3 regions of the Thioalkalivibrio sp. ALD1 genome follow, and region 2 is predicted to be linked to each of the others. Evidence: predicted binding sites of a transcription regulator. Region 2 holds the regulator's gene; each other region holds the start of a gene.
What was found. The regulator FliA, encoded in region 2, starts transcription of late flagellar genes. The targets are predictions, from matches to a motif close to GCTAAAGTTNNNNNNNNNNCNGCCGATA.
Positions count from the first base shown of each region.

Region 1: the regulator FliA is predicted to act here: its motif matches at 6,943-6,970, upstream of F623_RS13605 (flagellin).
Region 3: the regulator FliA is predicted to act here: its motif matches at 1,779-1,806, upstream of F623_RS0112550 (chemotaxis protein).

Region 1 covers NZ_KB906242.1:189,743-200,263, forward strand. Annotated here, with positions in the region: gene cbiB (adenosylcobinamide-phosphate synthase CbiB) at 1-412, shown strand, start outside; gene cobD (threonine-phosphate decarboxylase CobD) at 429-1,424, shown strand; gene F623_RS0105535 (cobyric acid synthase) at 1,421-2,908, shown strand; gene cobU (bifunctional adenosylcobinamide kinase/adenosylcobinamide-phosphate guanylyltransferase) at 2,905-3,429, shown strand; gene cobT (nicotinate-nucleotide--dimethylbenzimidazole phosphoribosyltransferase) at 3,521-4,582, shown strand; gene F623_RS0105550 (histidine phosphatase family protein) at 4,579-5,151, shown strand; gene cobS (adenosylcobinamide-GDP ribazoletransferase) at 5,261-6,031, shown strand; gene F623_RS0105560 (YIP1 family protein) at 6,107-6,736, shown strand; gene F623_RS13605 (flagellin) at 7,049-8,812, shown strand; gene F623_RS0105570 (bifunctional (p)ppGpp synthetase/guanosine-3',5'-bis(diphosphate) 3'-pyrophosphohydrolase) at 8,892-10,521, opposite strand, start outside.
Region 2 covers NZ_KB906242.1:333,827-344,347, reverse strand. Annotated here, with positions in the region: gene motD (flagellar motor protein MotD) at 1-657, opposite strand, end outside; gene F623_RS0106250 (flagellar motor protein) at 665-1,408, opposite strand; gene F623_RS0106245 (chemotaxis response regulator protein-glutamate methylesterase) at 1,409-2,515, opposite strand; gene F623_RS0106240 (chemotaxis protein CheA) at 2,518-4,650, opposite strand; gene F623_RS0106235 (protein phosphatase CheZ) at 4,732-5,508, opposite strand; gene cheY (chemotaxis response regulator CheY) at 5,610-5,990, opposite strand; gene F623_RS0106225 (RNA polymerase sigma factor FliA) at 6,048-6,809, opposite strand; gene F623_RS0106220 (MinD/ParA family protein) at 6,806-7,630, opposite strand; gene flhF (flagellar biosynthesis protein FlhF) at 7,617-8,861, opposite strand; gene flhA (flagellar biosynthesis protein FlhA) at 8,940-10,521, opposite strand, start outside.
Region 3 covers NZ_KB906250.1:469-10,989, forward strand. Annotated here, with positions in the region: gene F623_RS0112545 (protein-glutamate O-methyltransferase CheR) at 1-447, opposite strand, end outside; gene F623_RS0112550 (chemotaxis protein) at 721-1,650, opposite strand; gene flgA (flagellar basal body P-ring formation chaperone FlgA) at 1,894-2,628, shown strand; gene flgM (flagellar biosynthesis anti-sigma factor FlgM) at 2,760-3,074, shown strand; gene F623_RS0112565 (flagella synthesis protein FlgN) at 3,100-3,585, shown strand; gene F623_RS0112570 (flagellar brake protein) at 3,704-4,420, shown strand; tRNA gene F623_RS0112575 (tRNA-Pro) at 4,518-4,594, opposite strand; gene F623_RS0112580 (MerR family transcriptional regulator) at 4,652-5,008, opposite strand; gene F623_RS0112585 (integration host factor subunit alpha) at 4,992-5,291, opposite strand; gene pheT (phenylalanine--tRNA ligase subunit beta) at 5,296-7,656, opposite strand; gene pheS (phenylalanine--tRNA ligase subunit alpha) at 7,656-8,684, opposite strand; gene rplT (50S ribosomal protein L20) at 8,826-9,185, opposite strand; gene rpmI (50S ribosomal protein L35) at 9,206-9,403, opposite strand; gene infC (translation initiation factor IF-3) at 9,506-10,039, opposite strand; gene thrS (threonine--tRNA ligase) at 10,045-10,521, opposite strand, start outside.

The sequences.
Region 1 (10,521 bases), 140 kb from region 2:
GGTGAACACGCTGGATGCGATGTGGGGCTACCGCACACCGCGCCATGCACGCTTCGGGCGGGTCGCGGCGCGGCTGGACGATATCCTGAACTGGGTTCCGGCACGCCTGACCAGCCTGGCCTATGCGCTGGCCGGGCAGACACGTACGGCGCTGCGCTGCTGGCGCGATCAGGGCACGCGCTGGAAGAGCCCGAACGCGGGGCCGGTGATGGCCGCCGGGGCGGGGGCGCTGGGGGTGACGCTGGGTGGCCCGGCACGCTATGCCGGGGGTACCGAGGACCGGCCGGTTCTCGGTGCCGGCGCCGCCCCGGGCCCGAGCACGATCGACGGCGCACTGCAGCTGGTCGATCGCGCGCTGGCGATCTGGCTGGTGGCCATCGCAACAGGAGTGCTGATTCTTGTATTCGTCTAACGCCACAACCGAATCCGTGAACGGGCCGCTGGAGCAGGTCCACGGGGGCGGTGTGCGTGCGGCGGCCGTGCATTACGGAATCCCCGTGGCGCAGTGGCTGGACCTGTCCACGGGCATCAACCCGCAGGGTTATCCAGTAGGGCCAGTCCCCGCCGAGGTCTGGCAACGCCTGCCGGAGGACGAGGACGGGCTGGAGGCGGCGGCCCGTGCGTACTACAGCGCTGAATCGCTGCTGCCGGTCGCCGGTTCCCAAGCGGCGATCCAGGCGCTGCCAAGGCTGCGCGCGGGGCGTGCGCGGGTCGGGGTACTGGAGCCGAGCTACAACGAGCACGCCCGAGCCTGGCGCGCGGCCGGACACGAAGTGGTCGCGGTGAGCGAAGACGAGCTCGCGGGGGCGGCGGCCACGCTGGACGTACTGGTGCTGGTCAATCCGAACAACCCCACCGCCGTGTATTTCGACCTCGAGACGCTGCTCGACTGGCACCGCACGCTTGCCGCGCGCGGTGGCTGGCTGGTGGTGGACGAGGCCTTCATGGACACCACGCCCGAACGGAGCCTGGCCGGATATACGCCGCGCGAGGGACTGTTCGTGCTGCGCTCGCTGGGCAAGTTCTTTGGCCTGGCCGGGGCGCGGGTCGGCTTCGTACTGGCCCCGGATGACTGGCTGCGGCGTATCGCCGAGCTGCTGGGGCCGTGGAGCGTGCCGGGTCCCGCGCGTTGGGTGGCGACTCAGGCGCTGGAAGACCGGGAGTGGCAGGCCCAAACACGCTGGCGACTACAGGAGGCGGGGCGCCGGCTCGAGACGCTGCTGCGGGATGCCGGTTTGCCGCCGGCGGGCAGGACGCCGCTGTTCCAGTGGTGCCGGACCGAGCGCGCCCAGGTGATTCAGGATGCGCTGGCGCGTCAGGGCATCCTCGTGCGTCGTTTCGACCGTCCGGCCAGCCTGCGCTTCGGTCTGCCAGGGAGCGAGGCCGAATGGGAGCGGCTGGAAGCGGGGCTGCGACAGACATGACTGGTACAACGCTCATGGTGCAGGGCACCACCTCGGATGCCGGCAAGAGCGTGCTGGTGGCCGGGCTGGCGCGGGTGCTGCATCGGCGTGGGCTGTCGGTGGTGCCGTTCAAGCCGCAGAACATGGCGCTGAACAGCGCGGTCACCCTGGACGGCGGCGAGATCGGGCGTGCCCAGGCCCTGCAGGCCGCCGCCTGCGGCCTGGAGCCGCATACCGACATGAATCCGGTGCTGCTCAAGCCCAGTTCCGATCAGGGGGCGCAGGTGATCATCCACGGCCGCCCGGCGGCCGAGCTGGATGCCCGTGCCTACCACGACTACAAGCCCGTCGCCCGCGAGGCCGTGCTGGCCTCCCATCGACGGCTGACGGTGCAGTACGCGCATGTACTGGTGGAAGGCGCGGGCTCCCCGGCGGAGATCAACCTGCGCGCAGGCGATATCGCCAACATGGGGTTTGCCGAGGCGGTGGACTGTCCGGTGATCCTGGTCGCGGATATCGACCGCGGCGGCGTGTTCGCGCATCTGGTGGGCACGCTGGCGTTGCTGAGCGAGACCGAACGCACACGGGTGCAGGGTTTTGTGATCAACCGGTTTCGCGGCGATATCGCGCTCCTGCAGCCGGGGCTGGACTGGCTGGAGCAGGAGACCGGCAAGCCCGTGCTGGGCGTGATCCCGTACCTGCACGGGCTGTACCTGGATGCCGAGGATGCCCTGCCGCGCGAGGCGGTGCCGGAAAAGGCGGCGGATGCCCTGAAGGTCGTCGTGCCCGCCCTACCGCGCATCTCCAACCATACCGATTTCGATCCGCTGCGCCTGCACCCGGGTGTGGACCTTCGCTTCGCCGGGCCGGGCGAGTCGCTGCAGCCGGCGGACGTGGTCATCCTGCCGGGGTCCAAGGCCGTGCGCGACGACCTCGCCTGGTTGCGCGAACAGGGCTGGGAAGAAGAGCTGCAGCGCCATGTGCGTTATGGCGGCAAGGTGCTCGGGATCTGTGGCGGTTTCCAGATGCTGGGCCGTACCGTGCACGACCCCGACGGTGTCGAGGGGCGGCCCGGCTCCACGCCGGGACTGGGCTGGCTGGACATCGAGACGCGTCTAGCACCGGAAAAGCGCCTGGAACGTGTTCACGGGGATCGTGTGCTGGGCCAGGAAGCCCACGTGGAGGGCTACGAGATTCATGCCGGTGTGACGACCGGGCCCGGGCTGGATCGCCCGTTGCTGGAGCTGCAGCATGGCCCGGATGGCGCACGCAGCGAGGACGAGGCCGTGGCGGGGACCTATGTCCACGGGGTATTCGATACCTCCGCCGCAGCCGAGGCCCTTCTGCGCTGGGCCGGCATGCGCACGGAGACGGAGCACGGCGAAGACCTGACGACCGCACGCGAGCGCGGCCTGGAACGCCTGGCCGATACCCTGGAGGCGCATCTGGACCTGGGGCGCATCCTTGCCCTGCTGCGGGCAGGGAACACGGAGCCTGTGACATGAAGGCCCTGGTACTGGGGGGTGTGCGTTCCGGCAAGAGTCGGCTGGCGGAGCAGCTGGCCGATGCCAGCGGCTTGCACGTGACCTATGTCGCTACCGCGCGTGCCGACGACGCCGAGATGGCACGCCGCATCGAGCGCCACCGTGCCGACCGTCCCGGGGACTGGGGGCTGATCGAGGCGGATACCGGTCTGGCCGCCGCGCTGGAAGAGGCCGCAAGGCCAGATGAATGCCTGCTGGTGGATTGCCTGACCCTGTGGCTGACCCAGCTCCTGTGCACCGAGAACGAGGCCCTGATCGAGCGCGAGCGGGAGGCCCTGATCGCCACCGTGCCCCGCCTGCCGGGCACACTGGTGTTTGTGTCTAACGAGACCGGCATGGGCATTACCCCGATGGACGCGCTGTCCCGCCGCTTCGCCGACGAGGCGGGCTGGCTGCACCAGCGCCTGGCCCCGGCGATGGACCGTGTCGTGCTGACCGTTGCTGGCCTCCCGCACGTGCTCAAGGGCGAACGGCTGGAATGAATGCACCAACGCGCGCAACGACGAAGCAATGACGGGGCTTGTGGATGCTACGCATGGATGTAGGGCGTTGGTTTCGATATCGGAGGAACAAGTGACCGAAGACTGTGACTGGCTGCAGGTGCCGCCGGCACCCCTGAGCGCCGATGCGCGCCAGGCGGCGGCCGAGCGGCAGGCCCAGCTGACCAAGCCGCCGGGATCGCTCGGGCGGCTGGAGGCGATCGCCGAGCGCCTGGCCGCTATGCAGGGTGCGGCCCAGCCTACGCTCGAGCGTGTCCATGTTGCGGTTTTTGCGGGCGATCACGGTGTGGTGGCGGAGGGCATTTCGCGTTTCCCGCAGGCGGTGACCGCGCAGATGGTCGCGAACTTCGCGAATGGCGGCGCGGCGATCTCGGTGCTGGCGCGGCACCTGGGCGCGTCCATCGAGGTGATCAATCTAGGTACCGTGGCACAGCCACCGGCCGTCAGCGGTGTACAGCAGCTGAACCTGGGCCCCGGCACCGCCAACCTGGCCCGGGAACCCGCGATGACACCGGCGCAACTGGAACGCGCGCTGAACGCCGGCCGCCAGTGTGCCGAGCGTGCGCGACGGGGTGGGGCACAACTGTTCATCGGTGGCGAGATGGGCATCGGGAACACGACGGCGGCCGCTGCACTCGCCTGCTCACTGCTGGATCTGCCGCCGGTCGATCTGGCCGGGCCCGGCACGGGTCTGGACGCGAATGGCGTACGCCACAAGGCCGAAGTGATCGAGCAGGCCCTGCGCACCCACGCAGGGGTGCGTGGCGAGGCACTGGGCAGCCTGCGCTGTCTTGGGGGCTTCGAGATCGCGGGGCTGGCCGGTGCCTACATCGCCGCGGCGCAGATCGGGCTGCCGGTGCTGGTCGATGGTTTCATCAGCACCTCGGCGGCGCTGGTGGCCGAGCGGCTGTGCCCGGGCACAGCGGACTGGTTTTTCTATGCCCACAGTTCGGCGGAGCCGGGGCACCAGCGGCTGCTGGAAGCACTGGCGGCCGAGCCGCTGCTCGATCTGGGCATGCGCCTCGGCGAGGGCAGCGGGGCAGCCACTGCCGTGCCCCTGCTGCGCCTGGCCTGTGAGCTGCACTCCGGCATGGCCACCTTCGCCGAGGCTGGCGTATCGGGCGATACCCCGTGAATGCGGCAGCCCGGGTCGGCCTGCTGCGCCACGGCGAGACGACCGGCACCGGCTTTCGCGGGCGCGGCTGCGACGATCCGCTGACCCCGGAAGGTGAGCGGGCGATGCGCGCGGCGTTCGAATCCTCCGGCGAGTGGGATCGCGTTGTGTGCTCGCCACTGCAGCGCTGCCGACTCCCGGCCGAAGGCTTTGCCCGCGCGGCCGGGATTCCGGTTCAATGCGATCCCCGCCTGCAGGAACTACATTTCGGTGACTGGGAGGGGAAAACGGCCGAGGCCCTAATGCAGACGGACGCCGAAGCGCTGGGTCGGTTCTGGGAGGACCCGTTCGGCTACCCGCCACCGAACGGCGAAGACCTCGGCAGCTTCCGCGACCGGGTGCTGGCCGGCTGGGAGCAAAGCGTGGTCGCGACGGCCGATCGCGTCCTCGTCGTCACACACGCCGGAGTGATCCGCCTGCTGCGTGCCCACCAGGAGGGCTGGCCGCTGGAGAAGCTATTGTCGATCGAAGTCCCGTTGGCCTCGCTGCACGTAGTCGAACCAAGCCAGCGCGCAGGGATGCCCTCGTGATCCGGCAGAACCTATGTAGGAGGCCAGCCCCCTGGCCGATGGGGCGTTGGCATATTCCCAATCGGCCAGAGGGCTGGCCTCCTACAGTAAGATTGGAAGGAGAGGCGCAATGAACTCCGTGTTTGCCCCCTTCTGGCTGGCTCTGCAGTTCCTGACGCGCGTGCCGACACCTGCGCTGGATCCCCGACCCGAGGACCTCGGTCGCTCGGTTCTCGCCTATCCACTGGTGGGGCTGATCCTGGGGCTGCTGCTGGTACTGGTGGGCATCGGGCTGTCCGCGATTCCCGGAGCGCCGGTGTTGCTGGTCGCGGCGCTGGTGCTGACGTTCTGGGTGGCGCTGACCGGCGCGCTGCACCTGGACGGGCTGGCGGACACGGTAGATGCCTGGGTCGGCGGCCAGCGGCATCCGGAGCGGGCCCAGGCCATCATGAAAGACCCGGCCTGTGGCCCGATGGCGGTCGCGGCGCTGGTCCTGATCCTGTTGCTGAAAGGTACGGCGCTGGTGGCAGTGGTCGAGGCCGGTGCCTGGATTGCGCTGCTGCTCGCGGTGCTGCTGGGGCGCGTGGTTCCGCCGGTTCTGTTTCTAACCACCCCCTACGTGAACCCCGTGGGATTGGGTGCGGACATGGCGCAGCACCTTCCACGGGGCGCCGCCATCGGCGTTGTCGCCGCCTCGGCCACCGTGGTGCTGGTGCTGGGCCTGCTGTCCGGCCTTTGGGGCGTGATACCGGCTTTGCTCGCCCTTGGCCTGCTGCTGTGGGCCGCGACGCGCGTGCTGAGGCGCTGGCTGGGAGGGTTCACCGGCGATACGGCCGGGGCGACGCTGGAGCTGGTGGAAACCCTGACGCTCGTGATTCTGGTGCTGGCACTCGCGGGCTAGGCGCTGGTCGGCCAAGGCGAGGTGCGAGGCCGGTGTTGTCACAAAAGCGTCACGGGATTGCCACATACTGACGGGATGAGCTCATTTCCCTCCCGCCTGAACCCGGGCCGGTTAGTCCTGCGTACGCTGACGAATCCACTGCGCGCGGTACGCGAGGCGGCCGAACTGGAAACGGCCCCGCCCTGGTGGCAGACCTTTCTCCATCTGGCGTTCCCGGTGCTGCTGGTCAGCGTGATCGTCAGCCAGTGGCTGTACCAGATCATCCCGACGGGGTTGCCGCCGGGGGCAATGCCGGGCGCATGGGGCTTTGGCGTCTACAGTGTGTTGGCGATGAGCATCGGGGTGCTGGGCCTGGCCTGGTCCGCGCACTACCTGACCGAGCTATTCCAGGGCTACTCCCATCCGGATCAGGCGATGCTGGCCGTGACCATCGGCTTGCTGCCCGCCTGGGTGGGGAAGGTGGCCGCCGCCTTTCCCTGGCCCTGGGGCAACACCATCGGCCTGCTGCTGATCTTCTACAGCCTGTGGCTGCTGTATTGGTCACTGTGCGGCATCCTCGGCCTGAAGCGCGGCAATCGCATCGGTCTGTTCGTGGCCACCGTCTTCTGCGGCGCCTTCATCACCCTCATCTTCGGCTGGCTGCTGATGGACCTGATCCCCGGCGCCACCCCCGAGACCCGCATCGGCACCACCTGGCTGATCTGATGCGCCCGCCCTGTAGGAGGCCAGCCCTCTGGCCGATGGGGCACTGCTGAACATCGATCGGCCAGAGGGCTGGCCTCCTACAGGGGGCAACCAAAGAACTGGGGTCCGCTTTGTTGACGACTCGGGTGCGGCAGTCGGGATCGGGATGGCGCTGCGGTGGGGGTGGCAAGCATTTGCCGGGGGGATGAAAAAAATTGTGGTTCTGAGCTAAAGGTTCTCAGGGGGAGGTCGTTAAGGCTCCTGAGAGCGGGGATTGGCCCGTTCGCCAGAACCGCCGAGGCGGTGACGCAAGACTCTTACAGGAGAGCGACCATGTCTCAGATCATCAACACCAACATCATGTCCCTGAATGCTCAGCGCAATCTGAGCAATTCGCAGGGCGCGCTTGCCCAGAGCCTTGAGCGACTGTCCTCGGGCCTGCGCATCAACAGCGCCAAGGATGACGCCGCCGGGCTGGCGATCTCCGAGCGCTTTACCACGCAGATTCGCGGTCTGAACCAGGCCGTGCGTAACGCGAACGACGGCATTTCGCTGGCGCAGACCGGTGAAGGGGCCCTGCAGGAGGTGCAGAACAACCTGCAGCGTATTCGCGAGCTGGCCGTGCAGTCGGCGAACGCGACCAACTCCGACTCCGACCGCGAGGCGATCAACCGCGAGGTGCAGCAGCGTCTGCAGGAGATCGACCGGATTGCGGACCAGACCTCGTTCAACGGCCAGAAGATCCTGGATGGCAGCTTTGGGGATGCCAAGTTCCAGGTGGGCGCCAATGTGGGCGAGACCATCGATCTGAACCTCGAATCGAGTACCCGTCTCGGCGATATCGGCAAGATGGCGACGGCGACCAGCGACGCGGATTTTGGCGAGGTGCTGTCCGCAGGCACCCCCGAACTGACGATTGGTGGATTCGGGGATCTGGACTTCGATGAGGGGGACGGGGTCACCGGGACCATCGAGATGGGTGGCGAGACGCTGACGATCTCGGCCGGGGATGTCGACGATCTTGAGGGTCTGGCAACTGAGATCAACGGCTGGGGCGGTCTGCCGGACGGCGTCCAGGCCTCCGTGGTCGATGGCGAGCTGGTGATCGGCCTGACCGAGGCGTATGCGGGCGGCGACCTGGCCATTGACGTCAACCTGTCCGATGACACGGGTGAAGATGCCAACACGGTGGGGCCTAGGTCAGTGATTGCAGGTTCCAATTCGACGACATCTCTCGGCCCGATTAACAATCTGGATTTGTCGACCGGCGGCAGTGGCTCGTTCACCTATGATTTTGGCAGTGGTGACGTTGACGTGACCTTCAGCTGGAATGAGGGCGACTCTGGCGGGGATGTGGCGACAGCAATCACAAACGCGATAGACGAAAACAACATCACGGTTATTTACGACGGTACGAACCTTCTCGTCGAAAATAACGATACGACCGACTTCGTAATCACCGATTTTGAAATGAGCGATAACACGGGCACTGAGTCAAATACGGTCCAGGCCGCTGGGACGTTGACCCCTGCCCAGACCATCGAAGTTGGCGAAGGTGATTTTACAATCCGGACGGGTGATAACGAGTCTGTCGAGGTGGCGGCCGGCACCTATTCGAGCCAGCAGGATTTAATCGACGCGATGAATGCCGCGCTGGTCGGCGAGGCCCGAGCGTTTGTGGGCGAGGATGGTCAGTTGAACGTGCGTTCCTCTTCGGAGATCACCATTGGGGGGACAGTCGGGCTGAACGTGCTCAATTTCAGCGAGGAGAATGAGCCTGGTGGCAGCCTGGCGGGCGTGGATGTGCTGACGGTCGCCAACGCCAACAACGTGATCGAGCGAGTGGACTCGGCGCTGACCGCGGTGAGTGACATCCGTAGTGACTTCGGGGCGATCCAGAACCGCTTCGAGTCGACGATCTCCAACCTGACGCAGACCTCGGAGAACCTGGAGGAATCCCGGTCCCGTATCCGCGATGCGGACTTCGCGACCGAGACGGCCGAGCTGACCCGGGCACAGATCCTGCAGCAGGCCGGTACCTCGGTGCTGTCGCAGGCGAATGCGGTCCCGCAGAACGCCCTGGCCCTGCTGCAGTAAGTGGGGAAATCAAGGCAGGCACAGGCTGGCGTGGTAATCGCGCAGCGCGCTGCCCGATGCCGCGAAACAGCCGGGGTGGCTACGGCTTCGCAGCGTCCCCAGGGCTGGGGATGCGGCGGACGGACTGGACGCTGCCGAGGGATTGCAGGCGGTCGAACAGGGTGCTGAGTTCGCCGAGGTCCGTGATTTCGGCTTCGAGTTCCATGTGCACGCTGCGGTCGTTGGGGTCGGTGCGGGTGCTTACGCGCAGCAGGTTGATGCCGCTGGCGGAGAAGGCGTTGCCGACTTCGCCCAGCAGGCCGGCGCGGTCGTGGGCCTCGAGCTCGAGGGTGATGGGTTCGCGTTCGGGTTCGTCGCCCCAGGATACGGGAATCAGGCGGCCGCGCTTTTCCTCCGGCATGCGCAGGATGTTGACGCAGTCGCTGCGGTGGACGGAGACGCCGGCGCCGCGGGTGATGAAGCCGACGATCGAGTCGCCCGTTTGCGGGTTGCAGCAGCGCGCGCGGGTGGTCAGCAGTCCGCCGACGCCGCGGATGCGGATCTCGTCGTCCTGGATGCGGCCTTCCCGGCGGGGTTCGGCCGGCCGGGGTGGGGCGGCTTCTTCGGTACGGCTTTTCTCTGCCTGGCGCTGCTCGCGCAGCTGTTGGGAGATGCGCCCGGCAATCTGGTTCGTGGTGATATCGCCAGCGCCCAGCGCGATCAGCAGTTCGTCGAAGGTCTGAAACTTCATGGCTTCGGCGAGGGCGCTGCGGTCCAGGTCGGTGCCGCAGCCCAGGCGCTGGCATTCGCGGTCGAGCAGGTGCTTGCCGGTGGCCAGGTGTTCGTCCTGGTGCTGCTGGCGGAACCAGGTGCGCACCTTGGAGCGGGCGCGGGCGGTGTTCAGATAGCCGAGATTGGGATTGAGCCAGTCGCGACTGGGGGCGCCCTCACGGGTGGTCAGCACCTCGACGCGTTCGCCGGACTTAAGCTTGTAGGTGAGCGGTACGATATGCCCGTCCACCTTGGCCCCCCGGCAGCGGTGGCCGACCTCGGTGTGCACGGCGTAGGCGAAATCCAGTGGCGTGGCGCCCTGGGTCAGGTCCATCACCTCGCCCTGGGGCGTGAGCACGAATACGCGCTGGTGCAGTGGCTCGCTCTGGATCTCGTCGAGCAGGTTCTGATCCGAGTTGTCGGTGGCCTCCAGCAGTTGCCGTAGACTGCTGATCGCCCGGTTGAGTGCCTGGTCCTCGCGCCCGCCCTCCTTGTAGCGCCAGTGCGCGGCGACCCCGAGCTCGGCGAAGTCGTCCATCTCGCGGGTGCGGATCTGCACCTCGACGACCTTGCCCTCGGGACCGACCACGGCGGTGTGCAGTGACTGGTAGCCGTTGTCCTTGGGGTTGGCGATGTAGTCGTCGAACTCGCTGGGCAGGTGGCGCCAGTCGTTGTGCACGATGCCGAGTACGGTGTAGCAGGTGGCGAGCTCGTCGACGATTACGCGGGTGGCGCGCAGGTCGTAGAGCTCGTCCAGCGAGGTCTGCTTGCGCTGCAGCTTTTTCCAGATGCTGTAGATGTGCTTCGGCCGTCCGAATACCCGCGCCCGGATACCGGCTTCGGCCAGCCGGTCGCGCAGGCTATGGGCGAAGCGCTCGATATAGGTCTCGCGCTCGGTGCGGTTTTCCTCCAGCCCCTTGGCGATCTCGCGGTAGGTCTCGGGTTCGAGGATGCGCAGA
Region 2 (10,521 bases):
ACGCCCCGACGAGAGCTCCCAGTTGGAAGGATAGACCGCCGTCTGGATTGGAACATTGTCCGTATGGCCCTCGACGTGCACTCGCGAGACACGAGGCGCGAGAATCGCCCCGACCTCGTCCAGCAAGGCCCGGGCCTCAGGATTCAGTGTGGCCGAGCCACTCCCGAACAGCAGTCGGCTGGTAATCTCGATTTCCAGCCAGTACGCCTCGCGACTGACACGGAGATCGCCATCCTCGATCAGTGGCGCCATCGCCATCTCCAGCTCGTCCGCCACATCGGCCAGTGCCTCCAGGAATTCCTGAAGCTCGTCATCCGTGCCCGCGTCGTCGAGCAGACCGGAGAAGGCCATGTCGATGGGTGCCACACCCTCCTCCATAATGCCGGGCTGTACCTCGATCGGTACCAGCGCGCGCATCTCGTCAAGGGAATGATCGCGTGACACGGTGGGTTCACCGACCTGAATCGGATCGGTCTGGGCCGGGGCACGGAACGCATCGACCAGTGATTCCGACAGCACCCGATACTTGCCGTCATCCACCGAGGAGATGGCGTACATCACCACAAAGAACGCGAGCAGCAGCGTGACCAGGTCGCCATACGGAATCGCCCAGGCCTCATGGTTCTCTGCTTCTTCGTGGCGTTTGCGCCGAGCCATTGCGACCTCACTCGCGGATGAAGCCGCTAAGCTTGCTTTCGATATTGCGCGGGTTTTCCCCCTCGGCGATGGAGATCAGACCTTCCATCAGCATCAGCTGATGCTGGGAGCGCTTCTGGATAATCGACTTCAGCTTGTTCGCCACCGGAAGGAACAGCAGATTCGCCGAAGCGATCCCGTAGATGGTGGCGACAAAGGCCGCGGCAATCCCCGCCCCGAGCTTGCTCGGATCCGCGAGGTTCTGCATGACCGCCATCAACCCCATCACGGCCCCCACAATACCCAGCGTCGGGGCGTAGACCCCCATGCTCTCGAATACCTTGGCGCCCTGGGTATCGAAGTGCTCGCGATTGTCCAGGTCCGCCTCGAGAATCTGGCGGATCGTCTGCGGTTCGGAGCCATCAACCAGTAGCTGGAGTCCCTTGCGGGCAAACTCGTCGTTCTCTTCGTCGGCCAGGGTTTCAAGGCCGAGAAGCCCCTCCTTGCGTGCCACGTTGGACCATTCCACGATGCGTTCCAGCATCGCCTCGTTGTCGATCCGAGGAGGCTTGAAGGCCCAGGGCAGGATCCGCATCCCGTGCAGGAAAACCGCCATCCGGGCCTGTACCAGGGTGGCCCCGAGCGTCCCGAGCACCACGATCACGAACGCGGCCGCATTCCAGAGTGCACCCAGACCACTCCCTTTCGCGATGCTCCCCCCGAGCACCGCGACGAGCCCCAGGGTGACCCCGATGAGGCTCAGGATATCCATCTAGCAAAACCCCTTCACCAGTGCCGGGCCAACCTCCGGCAACGGGTACACCTGGTCCACCAGCCCAGCCTCTGCAACTGCGGCGGGCATGCCATACACGACCGACGTCGCGGCGTCCTGTGCCCAGACCTGCGCACCGGCGGCCTTCAGTGCCCGCGCACCCTCGCGACCGTCCGCACCCATTCCGGTCAGCACCACGGCCAACACCTGACCACGCAAAGCCTCCACCGCCGAACTGAACGCGGCATCCACGCTGGGCTTGTAGATCGTACCCAACGGGCTCTCGCTCACCCGCACCGTGGTCTGGCTACCGCGCTCCAGGGTGGTTTGCATCCCCCCGGGAGCCAGCAGGGCGACCCCCGGACGCATCACATCTCCGTCCTCGGCCTGCTTGACCCGGATCTGGCACATTGCATCCAGGCGTTCGGCAAACGCGGGCGTAAAGCTCGCAGGCATATGCTGGACCAGCAAAATCGGCTGCGGAAAATTCGCGGGTAGCCCTTTAAGGACCTCCTGCAGAGCCACCGGCCCACCCGTGGACGTCCCGATCAGCACGGCGCGAACCTGGCGCAACGGTACCGCCGGGCGGCTGACCGGCGGCGCCTGACGCTGCACCTCGGCGGCCTTGCGGTCCGCCTCTTCGCGGCGCGCCGACGGCCGAGCCTCCACCGCCGGCCGCACGCTTCCGGGTTCGCTGGCCGAGCGGGCCCGGCTGCGCGAAAGGCTGCGCACCCGTCGGCGCAACAACATGCGGGCGCTGTCTTCGTCGGACGCGATATCGCTGAAGCGCTTCGGTAGAAAATCGACCGCCCCGGCCTCCAGCGCATCCAGCGTCGCCTGAGCACCTTCGGTCGTCAGGCTCGAGAACATCAACACCGGGCGGGGATTTTCCGCCATGATCCTGCGCACAGCGGTAATGCCATCCATTACCGGCATCTCGATGTCCATGGTCACGACATCGGGATCCAGTTCCTTGACCTTGCGAATCGCCTCCTCGCCGTTTTCCGCGCTGCCGACGACTTCAATACCCGCGTCGGAATCCAGAATCTCGGCGATGCGACGGCGGAAGAACCCGGAGTCGTCCACCACCAGTACCTTTACTGGCATTCTTAGCCCTCGACCGTTTGTGCGGGACGCCGGGTGCGGCCCGCCGACGGGAGCTTGTGCGTCAGCAGGCCCACCAGATCGGCGACATCCAGGATCAGCGCGATCCCACCGTCACCCGTGATCGTGGCACCCGCCAAACCCTTGACGCCCTGCAGATTCTGCCCCAGTGGCTTGATGACCACCTCTTCCTGTCCCACCAGATCATCGACCACCAGCCCCACCTTGCGGTCTGCGGTATGCACCACGACCACATGCGATTCCGGTTTCGCTTCGGGGATAAATCCGGGCTTCAACCAACGCTTGAGATAATGAATTGGAAGCGCTTGATTTCTCACTACAATGACTTCCTGATCGTCCACGTAATGGGTCTTGGTCAGATCCAGGTCCAGGATCTCCGAGACGGACGCCAGCGGGATCGCGAATCGCCGCCCGTCGAGGATGACCATCAATGCAGGGAGAATCGCCAGAGTCAGTGGCAGCTTGACCCGCAGCGTGGTCCCGACGCCAATCTCCGAATCGATCTCGATGGTGCCATTGAGCTGCGAGATCTTGGTCTTGACGACGTCCATCCCCACCCCGCGCCCGGAAACATCCGAGATCTCGGTCTTGGTGGAAAAACCGGCCATGAAGATCACGTTGAAGGCCTCGCGATCGGTCATTCGCTCTGCCATGACCGGCTCCATCAGGCCCTTCTCTACCACCTTGCGCCGAAGGGCCTGCGGGTCCATGCCGCCGCCGTCGTCCTTGATCAGCAGCGCGATGTGATCGCCTTCCTGTGCGGCACCCAGTACGACCGTACCCTTGCGCGGCTTGCCCGCCTTTTCGCGCACTTCGGGGGTTTCGATGCCGTGGTCCACCGCGTTGCGCACCAGGTGGACCAGCGGATCCGACAAAGCCTCCACCAGATTCTTGTCGAGGTCGGTGTCCTCGCCAAAGATCTCCAGTTCGATCTCCTTGCCGAGGCTGCGCGACAAGTCCCGGATCACGCGCGGAAAACGATTGAAGACCTTGTTGACCGGCTGCATGCGGGTCTTCATCACCGACGTCTGAAGATCCGAGGTCACCAACGCCAGCGAGCTGATGGCCTTGCCCAGCTCGTCGTCCACATGCTGGCTGCGCAACATGCTCAGGCGGTTGCGGACCAGCACCAGTTCGCCGACCAGATTCATGATCTCGTCCAGTCGCTCGGTATTCACGCGCACCGAGGTCTCACCCTGAGAAGCCTGTCGGGAGCCGCCCGCAGCCGCCGGCTTGGCCGGCTCCTTGGCGGGTTCCGGCGCTGAAGACGGTTTGGGATCGTCGGCAGGTTCGGGCTTCGCGCTCGACTCTTCGGGGGCTTCGGCATCGCTGGCTTTTGCAGGTGAAGATGCCGGCGACGCACTGGCGGGGGGTCCATTCCCACGCGCCTGCAGTTCGTCCAGCAAGTTCTCGAACTCGTCGTCCGAGATCAGGTCTCCGCCACCATCGGTGGCCCCACCCTCACCGGATTCCGCGCCAGTCGACTCCCCGGAGCCGCTCGCCGCTTCGACCGCCTGCGGGGTACCATCGCCATGCAGCGTATCGAGCAGGGCTTCGAACTCGTCATCGGTGATTTCGTCATCCGCGCCCACCAGCCCCGAATCATCGCCTGCATCGTCACCTGCGGCCGTGGAGGTGGCTTCCACCTCGGCGGGGGGCGCCGGCTCAGGCTCAGGGGGTACATCTGCGGTCGGGGCTGCCTCGGATTCGGAGTCACCAGCCACGTCCTCGTTGTTGGCCATCTTCCGCAGGTCTTCGACCAGATCCGCCTCGGCCGGAGTAGGCTCCACCCCGGAACGCAGGTCGCCGAACATTACGTTCAGCGTGTCGAGCACCCGAAGCATAGTATCCATCAAGTGGCTATCGACACGCCGCTCGCCATTGCGCAGCAGGTTGAAGACGTCTTCCGCGTGATGACAGACCGTCACCAGCGCATCCAGGCTGAGAAAGCCCGCGCCGCCCTTGATCGTGTGGAAGCTGCGAAATACTGCGTTGAGCAGATCCCGGTCATCGGGATGCTGCTCCAGATCAATCAGCTGCTCGTTGAGCCCTTCGAGCAGTTCCCCGGCCTCAATCAGGAAGTCCTGAAGGATTTCGTCGTTGGGGTCGATGGCCATTCGGTCTCTCCATTCCGGTGAGGCTTGCCGTTTAAGGGATGGGTCCAGGGAAAGCGATGCCGATTATCGAATCGGCATCCCCTAGAAGCCCAGACTGGACAACAGATCGTCCACCTCGTCTTGTCCTTGAACGACATCTTGGCCGGAATCTTGAGTCTTCGGCACTGCCGGGCCATGTCCACGCCGGTCCGCTTCACGCTGCTCCGGGTCGCCCCCCATCTTCTTCTCGGCGGCCTCCACCGTCTCCATGCGCCCGCTCGACAGCCGGATCAACGAAACCAGATTCTCCTCGAGATCCGTCACCAGCTGAATCACCCGACGAATCACCTGACCGGTAATGTCCTGGTAGCTCTGTGCCATCAGCACCTCGGACAACAGGCGCCGCAGTTCCTCGGTGTCGTTGTTCGCCTGGGCGAAGAACTCATCGAGATCGCGGGCGAACTCGCGGAACTCGTCCACCGAGAGCTGGCGATTGCGAAAGCGCGTCCACTTGGCCGTCAGCACACCCGCCTGCTGGCTGAAAGACTCGGCGATCGGGAGGCTCGTCTCGATAGCGGTCAACGTCTCGTGAGCGGCCTTTTCCGTCATCGTGACCACATAATTCAGGCGTTCACGCGCATCCGGGATCTCGGCCTGGGTCAGCTCGACCAGTCGCGAATCACCGCGGAAGCTTTGCAGGGCCTCGTGGAGATCACGGGTCAGCTTGCCCAGCTCGTCAAACAGCTCGCGATCGTATGGCCGCGCCAGATCCTGAATCAGCCCCCGGGCGGCAACGTCATCGCCTGCTTCCAGAACCTGGACAAGCTCGCGTGCGCGTGCAAGCTGCTGCTCCTCCACCGATTTTTCTTGTTTGGTCATCCAAAGCCCCTTGCTCGCTCCCTACCCCGGGCGTGCTGACCGGGATCTACCCCTTGGCCACGGCGTTGCGCGGACCGCGGGTACCGCATTCAAGACCCCAATTACCCTTGGGATTCAATGCGTTCGAATATTTTGTCGATCTTTTCCCTGAGGGTTTCCGCGGTAAATGGTTTCACCACGTAGCCGTTCACACCCGCCTCGGCCGCCTCGACAATCTGATCACGCTTGGCCTCCGCCGTCACCATCAGCACCGGCATCGTCTTCAGCTTGTCGTCCGCACGCACCGCCCGCAACAGATCGATGCCCGGCATATTGGGCATGTTCCAGTCGGTAATCAGAAAATCGAAGTCACCGTTCTGGAGCATCGGCAGTGCCGTGCTGCCATCGTCGGCCTCTTGCGTATTGTTGAAGCCGAGATCACGCAACAGGTTCTTGATGATCCGCCGCATCGTGGAGAAGTCATCCACGATGAGAATTTTCATTCCCTTGTCCACAGGTCACTCCGGGATAAATTTTTGTGGGTACCAATGGCGTGGCTGTCAGAATAACTGCAAAGCCTCACCGTCTTCGAGCCAGGATCCCATGCGAGCGCGCAGCCGGATCACGGCCTGACTGCGAATCTGGCTGACGCGCGACTCCGTCACACCCAGAACCGCGCCAATCTCGCGCAAGTTGAGCTCCTCAATGTAATAAAGCGAGAGCACCAGGCGCTCGCGTTCGGGCAGATCCCCCAACGCAGCGGCCAACTCCTCGCGGAAAGCCCCCACCTCCATCGCTCTCGCGGGCGAGGCCTCCTGCCCTTCAACCACCCGGTCGGCATCGCCATCGGTGCCGCCCAGATCATCCAGTGCAAACAAGTGTGCGCCCGCATGGTCCTGCAGCATTGCGTAGTACTCGTCGATCGGCACCTCGAGGACCTCGGCGACCTCGCTACCGCGGGCCGCGCGTCCCTCCCGGGCCTCGACCGCCTGAATGGCCTCGGCGATCTTGCGACTGTTCCGGTGAACGGAGCGTGGCGTCCAGTCGCAGCGCCGCAACTCGTCGATCATCGCGCCGCGGATGCGAATACCGGCATAGGTGGCAAAGGTTGCGCCCTGCCCGCCCTCGAACTGCCGTGCAGCCTCCAGCAACCCGATCATCCCCGCCTGGATCAGATCGTCCACCTGCACCGAAGCCGGCAGTCGCGCCATCAGATGATGTGCGATGCGATGCACCAGCTCGATGTGCTCCGCGACGCGCTGCTCGTGGCCGGTTGCGGCCACGCTCTCGTATCCGGGGAGGCGATTACGCGACGACATCATGCACTCTGCAGCATTCGCTCGACGAAAAACCCGACGCCGCCATCAACGCCCCGCGCCACGGGCCAGCGATCGACGGTGCGCGCGAGTTCGGTGAAGGCCTTGGCCGCGGGGCTACCGGGATACTGCTGCACGACTGGTGCCCGCTTCTGCACGGCCTTGCGCAGATTCTCGTCCATCGGGATGTACCCGGCCAAGTCCAGGATGACTTCCGGCAGATAGTTGCCACAAACGGTTGCAAGTTTCTGCAGCAATCGCTCGGCACCAGCGCGATCCTGCACCATGTTCGTAACCAGACGGAAGCGCCGAATGCCATGATCTCGGTGCAGCACTTTGATCAGGGCGTACGCATCGGTAATCGAGGCAGGCTCGTCACAGACCACCACCAGGGTCTCCTGGACCGCGCGGCAAAAGGTCGTGACCGATTCCTGCAATCCGGCCGCGGTGTCGACCACGAGTACATCCAGCGGTTTGGAATAGGCACTGAACGCGTGGATCAACCCGTTGTGCTCGACTTCGGAAAGGTTGGCCATCGAAGCAATCCCCGAGGCCGAGGGGATGACCTTGATCCCCTCGGGACCGTCGATCAGGATGTCCTGCAGATCCTCGACTTGTGCGGTCACCAGATCGTGCAGGGTTCGCTCGGGCCGCAGTCCGAGCAAGACGTCGGCATTTGCCAGCCCCAGATCGGCATCGAACAGCATCACCTCGCGCCCCAGCCGTGCGAGCGCGACGGACAGGTTGACCGAAACGTTGGTCTTGCCAACCCCGCCCTTGCCGGAGGCGACCGCGATGACCTTCAGCGGCGAATTAGTGCGTGGCATAACGTCCCTTTCCCACCGGATGGATCATTTCCAGGACACCCGCATCCCGGCTGGTGCGCCTTGCCGCCTCGCTGCGAGGCGCGCTGGTGAAGTCCGCAAGGGTTTCGTCGGTCCATCGTTCATCGCGTGACATTCCGCGCGCGGGCCGACGCTCTTCGCCGAGCGCCCGCCGAGTCAGATCACCCGTCTCGACCCGATGGAAGTCTTCCGCGATCCGCTGGCCATCACTGACAAAGGTGAGTCCCAGATGCTGATCGAGCAATACCGACAACGTCTCCCCCAACTGTTCGGCTTCATCCAGTTTAGTCAGTACGAGCGCCGTCGGCTCCGTCTTGCGAAAAGCATCCAGCACCCGACGCAGCGCCGCGGCCTGGGTCGTCGCGGAGACGACCAGCCAGCTCTCGCAACGCACGCGACCCGGCCAGCCGGCGAACAGCGACTCGTCTCCCACCGTCGAGGGCGCCTGACCCGCGGTGTCGACCAGGACCAGATGTCCATCATCCAAACGCGCGGTCATGTCCCGCAACTCGCGCACGCCCTGCAACACCCGCAGCGACACCCCTGCCATAGTCGCAAAGGCCTGCAATTGACGGGTCGCCCCAATACGCTGTGAATCCAGTGTGACCAGCGTAACCGAATCCGCGCCCATGCGGCGGATTTGCCGCAGGGCGATGCGCGCGAGTGTGGTGGTCTTGCCCACTCCCGTAGGACCCACCAGTGCCAGCACACCCCCCTCGTCCAGGATATCCGGGTGGCGGGTGGCAATCGCCCCCGAGAGCCTGGCGCGCAGGCGCTCCCACGCCTGTTCCACGGTGCTGTCGTCGAGGATGCTCCCGGCGAGGCTGCGCGCCAGTGATTCGCTGAAGCCCCGGTCCATCAGGCGCGCCTTGCATTCCGCCGCAAGCGGATGCCGCGCCGCCCATTGTGCGGCCTCATTGTCGCTGTGCTGACGCGTCAGAAGACTGCGCAGGTCTCGCAGCTCCTGGCGCATCGCGACCAGTTCCGGATCGGCCGGCCAGGCCGAAGCAGCCGGGGCACGCGACCCCGATGCCGGCGCCTCTCGCGGGGCATGGACTGCATTCACGGCGGCCTGCTGCTCGCGTTCGGAGACTCCTGCGTCGCCATCTTCCAGCGCCGCGACCACCTCCAGCCAGCCATCCACACGCCGGCTCGACAGGATAACCGCCTCGTCGCCCTGCTGTTCGCGCACCTGCCGCATCGCGTCGCGCATGTCGCGTGCCCGGTACCGTCTCACATTCATCGCTGTTCTCCCGTTTTGCCCTGGCGGAGCCGCTCGCTACTGTTTGCCTCAGGCGCTCGCAGGTGCTGCCTGCCGGGCCGAATCTTCCTGTCCGACCGTGGCCACCACACGGATCCGCCGGTTGTCGGGGATCTCGGTGAAGGCCAGTACTGCCAGATTGCGCACGGCGCCCCGCAGCCATCCGGCAATCCAGGAACGGATCTCCGGGGCCACCACCAGGATGGCCGGCTGGCCACTGGCTTCCTGACGCTGTGCCGCCTCGGAGACCGAACGCTGCAGGCGCTCCGCCAGACCCGGCTCCAGTCCCACCGTCTCGCCGTTACTGCCCTGCAGAGACTTATGCAAAAGCTGTTCCAACGATGGATCCAACGCGATCAAAGGCAGCTCGTCGTCCGGTCCCACAAGGTCCTGCACGATCGAGCGTGACAGGGCCACCCTGACCGCCGCGGTCAAAGTGCCGGGATCCTGACTCTTGACTCCCTCCTCTGCCAGGGTTTCGGCGATTGTGCGCAGATCGCGGATCGATACCTGCTCGGCCAGCAGGTTCTGCAGAACCTTCAGGATTACCGACAGCGAGAGCGTCTTCGGCACCAGGTTCTCGACCAGTTTCGGCGAATGCCGCGCGAGCTGATCCAGCAGATGCTGCGCCTCTTCGTGACCAATCAGGCGATGCGCGTTCTCGCGGAACACCTGGGACAGATGCGTGGCGATCACGGTGGCGCAGTCCACCACGGTGTAGCCGGCGCCCTGCGCCTGGTCGCGGTCTGCCGGATCGATCCACAGGGCGTCGAGATTGAAGGTCGGATCCTTGGTCGGCGTGCCCGGCACAGTGCCGAACACCTCGCCCGGGTTGATCGCCAGCTCGCGATCCGGGAAGACCTCGGCCTCCGCCACAGTGACACCCAGCAGGGAGATCCGGTACGCATTCGGAGTGAGCTCCAGGTTGTCGCGGATATGGACCGGCTGCAGCAGGAAACCGAGCTCCTGGGAAAGCTTGCGGCGAACGCCCTTGATCCGCCCCATCAGCTGACCGTCCTGACTACGATCCACGAGCGGGATCAGCCGATAGCCCACCTCCAGGGAAACCAGATCAATCGGCGGGACGTCGTCCCAGGTCAGGTCGCGGTTTTCCGGGCTGGTTTCGGCTGGCTCGTCCGGCACGCGTTCCACCTCCAACGCCTGTTCGCGCTCGCGCCGCTGCATCAGATAGGCCGAGCCGATGGCCAGCGAGGCCAGGCCCAGGAACACGGCATTGGGCATGCCCGGCACCAACCCCAGCACAGCGATCACGCCGCCGGCTACGTACAGCACGCGCGGGTTGGAGAACATCTGGCCGAACACCTGTTGCCCCATGTCCTGCGTGCTGGAGACGCGGGTCACGATGATGGCCGTGGCCGACGACAGCACCAGCGACGGGATCTGCGCGACCAGTCCATCGCCGATCGTCAGCAGCACGTAATTGGTCGCGGCATCGCCCATCGACATGCCGTGCTGCAGCGTACCGATAGTCAGGCCGCCGATGATATTGACGAACAGGATCAGGATCCCGGCGATGGCGTCCCCGCGCACAAACTTCGAGGCACCGTCCATCGAGCCGTAGAAGTCGGCTTCGCTGGCAATGTCCTCGCGG
Region 3 (10,521 bases), on a different contig from region 2:
GTCGTCCAGGATCTTCTCCGAAAGGTCCGTACCCATGATGGATACCGGCACGACGCGCCTGGGCCGTGACTCCTCCCACTCGGATACCACCATGGAGATGCTGTAGGCCTCCTGTCCGCTGGAGCAACCGGACGACCAGACCTTGATCCCTGCACCCTTCTCCGCGCGCTCCGGGAGCAGGACATGACGCAGAATCTCGAAGGGGAACCCATCGCGAAACCAGGAAGTTTCATTCGTGGTCATCGCGTCGATCACACGCGTACGCAGACGCGGATTGGGCGCCTGACGCATCGCATGCAACAGCTCCGGGACACTCTTGTAACCGAACTCGTCCAGCAATCGTGAAAGGCGACTGGACACCAGGTACTGGCGGCTGTCGCCCAGCACCAGGCCACAGCATTCGGAAAGGAAACGCGAGAACTCCTCGTAGTCGCGCGAATCGATCACGAAGTCATCCCTGAAAGTCGACGATACGGGCAGACGGGCACGTTGATGACGAATCCTTGACAGCGTGTCGGAAAACCCGGCCGGGGAACAAGCGCGTCCCCGTGCCGCACGGGTGCAGTATACGTGCAACCACATGGACGCCGACAGCTTCCCGACGGGCGATGGATGCGGCGCGCCATGGCCGCTGATGCCCAGGTGCCCGGCAATCCGTTACCGCTCCCATGCCGCCGGGGTCGAATCGGTCGATTAACGCCAACCGCGCAGGCACCGGCTTCAATCCCTGCGGGTTTGGTCAAGCACGGCTTCGGCCAGTTCGTCGGGGTTGAACTTGGACAGAAACGCATCTGCCCCGGCGCGCTTGACCATATCCGTATTGAACTCGCCACTGAGCGATGAGTGGAGCAACACCCGCAGATCTTTCAACTGATCGTTCGCACGGATCCGGGCGGTGAGGGTATAGCCGTCCATCCGCGGCATCTCGATATCCGATATCACCATCTCGATCACTTCGTCGACGGTACCGGCCTGCGCCTGTTCCTCAAGGAAATCCAGCGCCTCGCGACCATCCTTGAACACCAGGTACTCCCAACCCAGCCCCTTGATCGCACCCTCGATCTGCTTGCGTGCAACCACCGAGTCATCCACGATCACGATCTTTCGCTGACCGTGCCGGGCCCGCTCCTCCTCGGCCTCCGCACGCACCTCGTCGGATACACGTGACGGCAACGGATTGACGATCGACAGCACCCGCTCGACGTCAATAATCTCGACCAGCTTGTTGTCGATCTCGGTGACGGCCACCAGGAAGGATTCACGTCCGGTCCCGCGTGGCGGCGATTTCACATCTTCCCAGTTCACGTTGACGATGCGGTCGACGGCCGACACCCAGAAGCCCTGGACCGATCGGTTGAATTCGGTCACGACCACCTTGTGGTCGTCCGTCTCGCCCACCGCGGTACGCAACCCCATCGCGCGCGCCAGATCGATGATGGGGACGGTCCCGCCTCGCAGGGTGGCCACACCGCGCACAACACTCAGGGATCCCGGGATCTGCCGCAGCGGCGGAGACGGGATGACCTCGCGCACCTTGAATACGTTGATCCCGAAGGTCTGCGAACTCCCCAGGTGAAACAGCAGCAGTTCCATGCGGTTCTGCCCCACCAGTTGAGTACGCTGATTCACGTCGTCAATGAATTGACTCATTGTCCTGTTCTCCCCCTCGCCCGGCGGCCGGCCACACCGACCCACCGGGCCCAGTGTGCACCGCCGGGACTGGCGCTGTCATGCCACAAACCGCCGCTACATGCCGATTGCATGCGTTCTTGCCTCCATAACGGCCGCCCGTCGCCACTCTTGAGAGGACAGACCCAACCCTCTGGCATGTTTTCTGCTTGCACAAGGACCAGAAGCCTCTTGAAGACCGACGAGCCGGTACGCACCCAGACCATGAATCAGCCCATACCTCAACCTTTCGTTCGCTCCCGGTGGCTCACGGCCGTAGTGGGTCTCATTCTGGCCGTGGTCTCCGTGACGGCACAGGCCGAGATCGAGGCAGTGGATAACATCCGTCTGGCGGCGGAGCGTTTTATCCAGGAGGAGCTCAACATTACACCGGGCGACGAAGCGGTAGAGATTCAGATCGGGCGGCTGGACAACCGCCTGCGCCTGGCCCGATGCAGCCAGGCACTGGAGACCCGGTTCCCGCCCGGAGGACGGCGCGATGGCAATACGGCGGTCCAGGTTCAGTGCGAGGCCCCGGTGAGCTGGTCGATCTTCGTCCCGGTCACGGTCGAGCGCTATGCGGAGGTCCTGGTCGCCAGCCGCACCCTGCGGCGCCAGCACACGATCCTTCCAGGGGATCTGCGCACCAAGCGAATTCAGACTTCGCGCCATGCAGGAAGCTATTTCGAGAACAAGAATGAGCTGGTGGGGCTGCAAACACGGCGCAATATTCGACCGGGCCAGATCCTGGGCCAGCAGCACGTCACCCAACGCGAGGTGGTCAGCCGCGGCCAACGTGTCACGATTCTGGCCGAAAATGGCTCGGTGGTGATCCGCATGCAGGGCGAGGCACTGGAAAATGGCATCCTGGGCGATCGCGTCCGGGTCAAAAACACCTCTTCCGGGCGCGTCGTGGAAGGCGAGGTACTGGAGTCCGGACATGTACGCGTCGCGCTGTAGAATGGCGAGATGACCCACAACCATCCACAAACTGTGAAGCGACTCGAATATTCACGGCTCAAGGGACTACAGTTTCAGCTGATGCTGCCGCTAACCCCTGCAGTAGAATTGCAAAAACAGGAAATCGAATGATGGATATCAAAGGCCCGAACTCACCCGGCCTGCGCCCGGATGGCAATACCTCGAGCGTAAAGGGCCGCGAAGAGACGTCCCGGCCCGATGCAGGTGCCAAAGGCAATGCCTCGGCACCCGTACGTCAGGATGACTCCGTTACCCTGACCGGTGCGGCGCAGGCGATGAACGCCGCCTCCGAGGCTGCCAACAACGCCCCGTTCGACGAGGCGCGTGTCGCCGAACTGCGCGAAGCGATCTCCAATGGCCAGTACCCGGTGGACAACGAGCAGTTGGCCGATCGCATGATCGAGCTGGAAAGCCTGTTGCGCTAAGAGCCACTGACAGAGAACCCCGACGATGTCGCCCGAACAACGCCACGCTTTCCTCCGCTCGCTGGAGGCCTCGATTCGCCTGAGCCATCAGCTGGAAGAGATCCTGCTGCAGGAGACCCGGGCCGTGGAATCGCGGGCAGCTGACAACCTGCACGACGTCGTCGCCCAGAAACAGACACTCCTGCAGGACCTGGAGACCGAGAGTCGCCGACAACGCGAGACACTCGAGACCGCTGGCGAAACCTACACGCCCGAGGGCATCGCACGACTGTTCAACCGCCTAGAGGGCGGCGCCGAGCTGGAGGATCACTGGCAGGCCCTGCGCCGCTCGGTGGAGCGCTGCAACACCCTCAACCAGGGAAATGCCCGCCTGATCGATCGTGACCGTCGCCGCGTGGAGCTTTCGATTCAGATCCTGCGCGGCGAGGAGCCTGGCCCGGCCCCCACCTACGACCCCTACGGCCGCACACAGTCCGGCAGCCGGACTGGTCGGCGCATCACTCGCGCATGACCCGCGCGCGCTCTGCGCGACACTCTTTCACCCTTCTCCGACCCGCACGCGGGGCTAGTATTCCGGGCCGCCGGACAGTACCGTGCGGCTTGGCCCAATAACGACAACTACGCCACGCATGGACGAGACCGACTATACCGTCGACCGGCCGGAGCGGATCGCCGGCATCCTCAAGGATCTGGACCACAAGCTCACCCTCGTCAATGTCCGGCTCGATGACGATGGTCCGCTGTACAACTCCGCGTTGGTCCGCCTCGATTCCGAAACACGCGAACTCTTCCTCGACGAACTCACCCCCATCGAAGCCAATCGTCATGTAAAGGAAGGCACCCGCATCCGGGTGTTCGCCAGTCTGCGCGGCGTTGCCGTGCGTTTTTCGGCCGTCGTCTCGCGCACCGAACGCGAGGACGCTGGAGCCCTGTACGTCTGCCCCTACCCGGAAACACTGCAATACCTCCAGCGTCGCGAGACCTTTCGCGTGCACATCCCCATCAGTCAGCGCCCGGGCGTGGAATTGCAGTACGGCGACTGGGACGAACCCGGGATCGGCGATCTGGCCGACCTCTCGGTCCAGGGAATGTGCGTGGAGGTACCGCAGGAATGGGTAGACGACCTCGAGATCGGAAGCCCAATGCGTTTCGAGAACCTGCTCTTGCCGGATGTCAGTGAGCGCCTGGGCGGCGATCTCCGACTGGCCAACCGCCGCCGCAGCCCACGCGATGGCTACGTGTATGCCGGGTTCCAGATAACCGGGATGAACCAGTGGCTGGAGCGCCAGATCAACATCGCCCTGCTCTACTACCAGCGCGAGGCACGACGACGTTCGATGGAGTGACCGCTCAACCCACGCGGATATACCCCGGACACGAAAAAAGGCCGCTTGAAGCGGCCTTTTTAATTCACTTGAAACACTTTCTACAAGTGATTGATATTGGTCGGGACGGCAGGATTTGAACCTGCGACCCTCTGCACCCCATGCAGATGCGCTACCAGACTGCGCTACGCCCCGAAGCCGCGAATCATATCCGATTCCCCGCCCTCACGAAAGAACCCGGTCCGCGGGGAATCAGGCCCGTAGCACGCGTAGAACCGATTCCAGTTCCGAGATTGTGTCCTGGATGATCTGGCGCGCCTGCTGGCGATCGCCCTTGGCCTCGTCGCCCGAGAGCTTCTGCCGGGCGCCGTTGATCGTATAGCCCTCTTCGTACAGCAGGGCCCGGATCTGGCGGATCAGGATCACGTCCTGGCGCTGGTAGTAGCGCCGATTGCCCCGCCGCTTGACCGGTTCGAGCATCGGAAACTCCTGCTCCCAGTAGCGCAGCACATGGGGCTTTACCTGGCACAGTTCGGCGACTTCGCCAATGGTGAAGTACCGCTTGCCCGGGATCGCGGGCAGTTCCTGGTGGTTACTCGCCTCCAGCATAGCTTTCGACCCTCTCGCGCAGCTTCTGCCCCGGACGGAAGGTGACCACGCGACGTGCAGAGACCGGGATTTCCTCGCCGGTCTTCGGATTGCGACCGGGCCGCTGGTTCTTGTCGCGGAGGATGAAATTACCGAAGCCCGAGAGCTTCACGCCCTCGCCCTCCTCCAGCGACTGGCGCATCTCTTCGAAGAACATCTCGACGAATTCCTTGGCCTCACGCTTGTTCAGGCCCAGTTCTTCGTTCAGCGCGGCGGCAAGGTCCGCCTTCGTCACTGCTGCCATGGAATCACTGCCTCAGGGTTGCCTGGAAGCGAGCGTGCAGATGCTCGACGACCTTGTCGGTGACGTTTGTTACGTCCTGTTCGCCTAGGGTGCGATCAAAAGCCCGCAAAATCAAGCCCAAAGCAAGACTCTTCTCGTCTGGATTCAAGCCCTTGCCCTGGTAGACATCAAACATGCGCACGCCCTGCACCAATTCCAGGTTCAGTTCCCTGATTGCATTCAGCACATCCCCTGCGGGGACCGCCTCCTTTACAACCAGCGCCAGATCACGACGGATCGAGGGGTACGGCGACAACGGCGTGAACTGGGCGACCGGGGCGTGCAGGATCGCTCGGGCATCCAGGTCGAACAGGTAAACGGGTTCTACATCGAACTGCTTGCAGAGCGCGGGGTGCAGGCGCCCGACCCAGCCAATGGGGCGGTCACCCGCCAGAATCCGCGCGGACTGCCCGTCGTGGAGCGCAGGATGTTTCTCCGCGCGAAACCCCAGCGGCGCATCCACGGAGGCACAAAGTGCCTCGACCACACCCTTGGCATCAAAGAAATCGACGCGGCGCGATGCGGCGTCCCAGTGCTCCGGATGCGCTCGCCCACCCAGCAGGCCCGCGAGACGCGGCTCCTGGCGCAGGCCGGAGGCATCCGGCACAAAGCGCAGGCCATGTTCGAACAACCGCAGGTCCGGCTGCTGGCGCGCCTGATTATGGGCCGCCGTGGCAACCAGGCCGGGCCACAGGCCGGGGCGCATCACCGCCAGGTCGCTGGAGATCGGGTTGGCCAGGCCCAGGGGCTCCACCGTGGGATAAAAGGCCCGCGAGGCCTCGGCATCGATAAAACTGAAGCTGATGACCTCGTGAAAGCCCTCGCTCGCCAGTTGCTCGCGCAGCCCGCGCAGGGCTGGGGGTCGCTCGGCTGGCGCCACCGGGGACGGCAGGCGCTGAGGCAGGCGGTCATAGCCATGCACCCGGGCCAGTTCCTCGATCAAGTCTTCCTCGCGCTCCAGATCGAAGCGCGCGCGCGGGGCCCAAACCTGCCACCCGTCCTCCGCAGACTCCACCCGGCAAGCCAGCGCGCCCAGGATACGCTCGACTTCAGCATCCCCGAACGTCGTACCGAGGAGCCTCTCGATGCGCGGCCGGCGCAGCTGGATCGGCTGTTCGAAATGAGACGACGGCGGCTCGCCGACCCGCTCCACCGGCCCGCACTGCCCGCCACAGATCTCCAGCAGCAAACGCGTGGCGCGCTCCATGGCCTGCTCGACCAGCGTCGGGTCCACGCCGCGTTCAAAGCGATGCGAGGCATCGGTATGCAGGCCATGAGCCCGCGCCCGCCCGGCCAGTGCCAGCGGGGCAAAGTGGGCACACTCGAGTACCACCCGAGTCGTGTCGTCACCTACCGCGCTGTCGGCGCCCCCCATGATCCCGGCCAGCGCCACCGGAGCGGTCGCCGAGGCGATCACCAGGTCCTGCTCGGCCAGTTCGACGGTCTGATCCCCGCCCAGCAGGGTCAGCGACTCGCCGGAACGCGCCCAGCGCACCTCGATGGTGCCCCCAAGACGGCCCGCATCGAAGGCATGCAGGGGCTGCCCGAGTTCCAGCATCACGTAGTTGGTGACATCCACGATCGCGCTGAGCGGCCGCACACCGGCCCGGCGCAGGCGCTCGGTCATCCATAGCGGCGTGGGCGCACGCGCATCCAGGCCGTCGAGCACCCGCGCCGCGTACAGCGGGCAGGCCTCGGTATCCTCGACCCGGACCGCAACACTGACGTCCAGCTCTGCCCCGGTCTGTTCGGCCACGTTCTCGTTCAGCGGCCGGTCGAGAAGCGCCGAACACTCGCGGGCAATCCCCCGCATCCCGAGACAGTCGGCCCGGTTCGGCGTCAGATCCACTTCCAGGATGTGGTCATCCAGGCCCAGCGCCGTGCGCAGGTCGGCGCCGATCTCGAGGTCCGTGGGGAGTGCGAGCAGGCCTTCGGCATCCTCCGCAAGCCCCAGTTCACGCGCCGAGCACAGCATGCCCGCGGAGGCGACACCGCGCAGCTTGGACTTCTTGATCCTGAAGTTGTCGGGCAGCACCGCGCCGACCACCGCGACCGGCGCTACCATGCCTTCATGCACATTGGGTGCGCCGCAGACGATGGTCAGCGGTTCGGCCTCTCCCGCCTCGACCTGGCAGATACGCAGGCGATCAGCATCCGGGTGCGGCTCCACCTTCGCCACCCGGCCTACGCGCACACCACTGAACGCGGGTGCCGCCACCTCGATCGCGTCCAGCTCCAATCCCGCCATGGTCAGGCGATGGCCCAGCTCCTCGGGGGTCTCGTCGATCTGCAGCCAGTCCCGCAGCCACTGAATACTGATGCGCATTAGCCGGTCCGTCCGAATTGGCGAATGAATCGGATGTCGTTGTCGAAGAACAGGCGCAGGTCATTCACGCCATGGCGCAGCATCGCCATCCGCTCGACCCCGAGGCCGAAGGCAAAGCCGGTGTACTGTTCCGGGTCGATGTCGACATGGCCCAGCACGTTCGGGTGCACCATGCCGCAGCCCATCACCTCCAGCCAGCCGGTATGACTGCACACCCGGCAGCCATCACCGCCGCAGTGAACACACTGGATATCGACTTCGGCCGAGGGCTCGGTGAACGGGAAGTACGACGGACGAAAGCGCGTGGCCAAGTCGTCGCGGCCAAAGAAGCTCTGCAGGAACGCGCTCAGCACGCCGCGCAGATCCGCAAAGGTGATGTCCTCGTCCACACAGAGCCCTTCCACCTGGTGAAACATCGGGCTGTGCGTCAGATCCGAGTCGCAGCGATAGACCCGCCCCGGCGCGATCACGCGCAGCGGCGGCTTCTGTTGCTCCATGGTCCGAATCTGCACCGGCGAGGTATGGGTGCGCAGGACGCGGTGGGCGTCGAAGTAGAACGTGTCGTGCATCGCCCGCGCCGGGTGATGTTCGGGGATGTTCAGCGCCTCGAAGTTGTGGAAGTCGTCCTCGACTTCGGGCCCCTCGGCCACACGGAACCCGAGCCCGGCGAAGAACGCCTCGATGCGCTCCAGCGTATGGGTGATCGGGTGCAGCGAGCCCTCGGGCAGGCGGCGCCCCGGCAGGGTCACGTCCACCTGCTCGCTGGCCAGCTGCTCGGCCAGGGCGCTGTCGGCCAGGGCCTGCTTGCGGGCCTCGATCAGGCCGGCGACCTCGGTCTTGGCCTCGTTGACCTTCTGGCCGGCGGCCGGGCGTTCCTCCGCCGGCAGCTTGCCGAGCTCCTTCAGCTGGGCGGTAATCGAGCCCTTCTTGCCCAGGTACTGCACCCGGACATCATCCAGCGCCTTCAGGTCAGTGGCCGCCTCGATGCGGTCGCGGGCCTCGGCGACGAGCTGTTGCAGTTGCTCCACGTGCATTCCCCGAAAGTGATGGACGACGGTTGCCCGCCGTCCCGGTGTTCCCTGTTCCCGAAACAAAAAAGGGAGGGCGTCGACCCTCCCCTTTCCGGGACCCGCCAGGCAGTGCCGGGCGGGTAATCCTGCAGGACCTCGTCAGGCCGGCAGTGCAGCCTTGGCCTTTTCCGCGATCTTGCCGAAGGCGGTCAGGTCGTGCACGGCCAGATCGGCCAGGCTCTTGCGGTCGATCTCGATCTCGGCCTTCTTCAGACCCGCCATCAGGCGGCTGTAGGAGAGATCGAACTGACGGGCCGCCGCATTGATGCGGACGATCCACAGCGACCGGAACTGGCGCTTTTTCTGGCGACGGTCACGGTAGGCATACTGGCCGGCCTTGATGACGGCCTGGTTGGCAACGCGGAAGACGTTCTTCCGGGCGCCGTAGTAGCCCTTGGCCTGCTTGAGGACCTTCTTGTGACGGGCGTGAGCGGTTACACCGCGCTTGACTCGTGGCATGTCTTTCTTCCTCGGTCAGATCAACGGTACGGCAGCATTTTGCGCACGGCGGCGACATCCGCCTCGTGCACCATGGCCGGACTGCGCAGGTGACGCTTACGCTTGGTGGATTTCTTGGTCAGGATGTGGCTGCGGTGCGACTGGAACCGCTTGTACTTCCCGGACCCCGTACGGGTGAAGCGCTTGGCCGCACCCCGATTGGTCTTGATCTTCGGCATTGCTTTCTCCGGCATTTTGGGCCGTACCCGATTCGGGCCGGCCGTTTATGGGAGGACCGGCAGGTATGCGGAGACCTGCGCGATCCTTGTTGTCTGACCGGCCTACTTCTTCTTGCCGGTCAGCACCATGATCATCTGGCGTCCTTCCATCTTCGGCCGCTGTTCGACGACCGCGATATCGGACATGTCCTGCTCGATCTTGTCCAGCAACTCGCCACCCAGTTCCTGATGGCGCATTTCACGGCCGCGGAAGCGGATGGTCACCTTGCCCTTGTCGCCGGCCTCGATGAAGCGGCGCAGGTTGCGAAGCTTGACCTTGTAGTCGCCCTCGTCCGTGCCGGGACGAAACTTCACTTCCTTGATCTGAATCTGTTTCTGCTTCTTCTTGGCTTCCTGCGCCTTCTTCGCCTGCTCGAATTTGTACTTGCCGTAATCCATGATCCGGCATACGGGTGGATCGGCGTTTGGCGAGATCTCGACCAGGTCGAGTCCGGATTCCTGGGCCAGCTCCAGGGCCTCGGGGGTACCGAAAATGCCCCGGTTTTCGCCTTCGGCATCGATCAACCGAATCTTGGGTACGTTGATCTGATCGTTCAGGCGGACGGTCTTGGCTGCGCTAATAGCCTTTTCTCCAATTCAAGTCAGTGTTGCCGGTTCGCGACTTCTTCCCGAAGCCGCGTGGCGAAGTCCTCCAGGCCCATCGAGCCGAGATCTTCGCCGCTGCGCGTACGGACCGCGACCTGGCCGTTTTCCATTTCGCGGTCGCCCAGCACCAGCAGGTACGGCACTCGCTTGAGCGTGTGCTCGCGAATCTTAAAGCCGATCTTCTCGTTTCTCAAGTCCGCCTCGACGCGGAAACCCTTGTCGCGCAGCGCTTTCGTCACTTCTTCAGCGTAGGCATCCTGGCGCTCGGTGATGGTCAGCACCTCGGCCTGCACCGGGGCCAGCCAGGTCGGGAAGTGCCCGGCGTAGTGTTCGATCAGCACACCGAAGAAGCGCTCCACCGACCCCAGCAGCGCGCGATGGATCATGATCGGACGCCGGCGCTCGTTGTCCTCGGCGACATACTCCATGTCGAAGCGCTCGGGCAGGTTGAAGTCCAGCTGTACCGTGGAGCA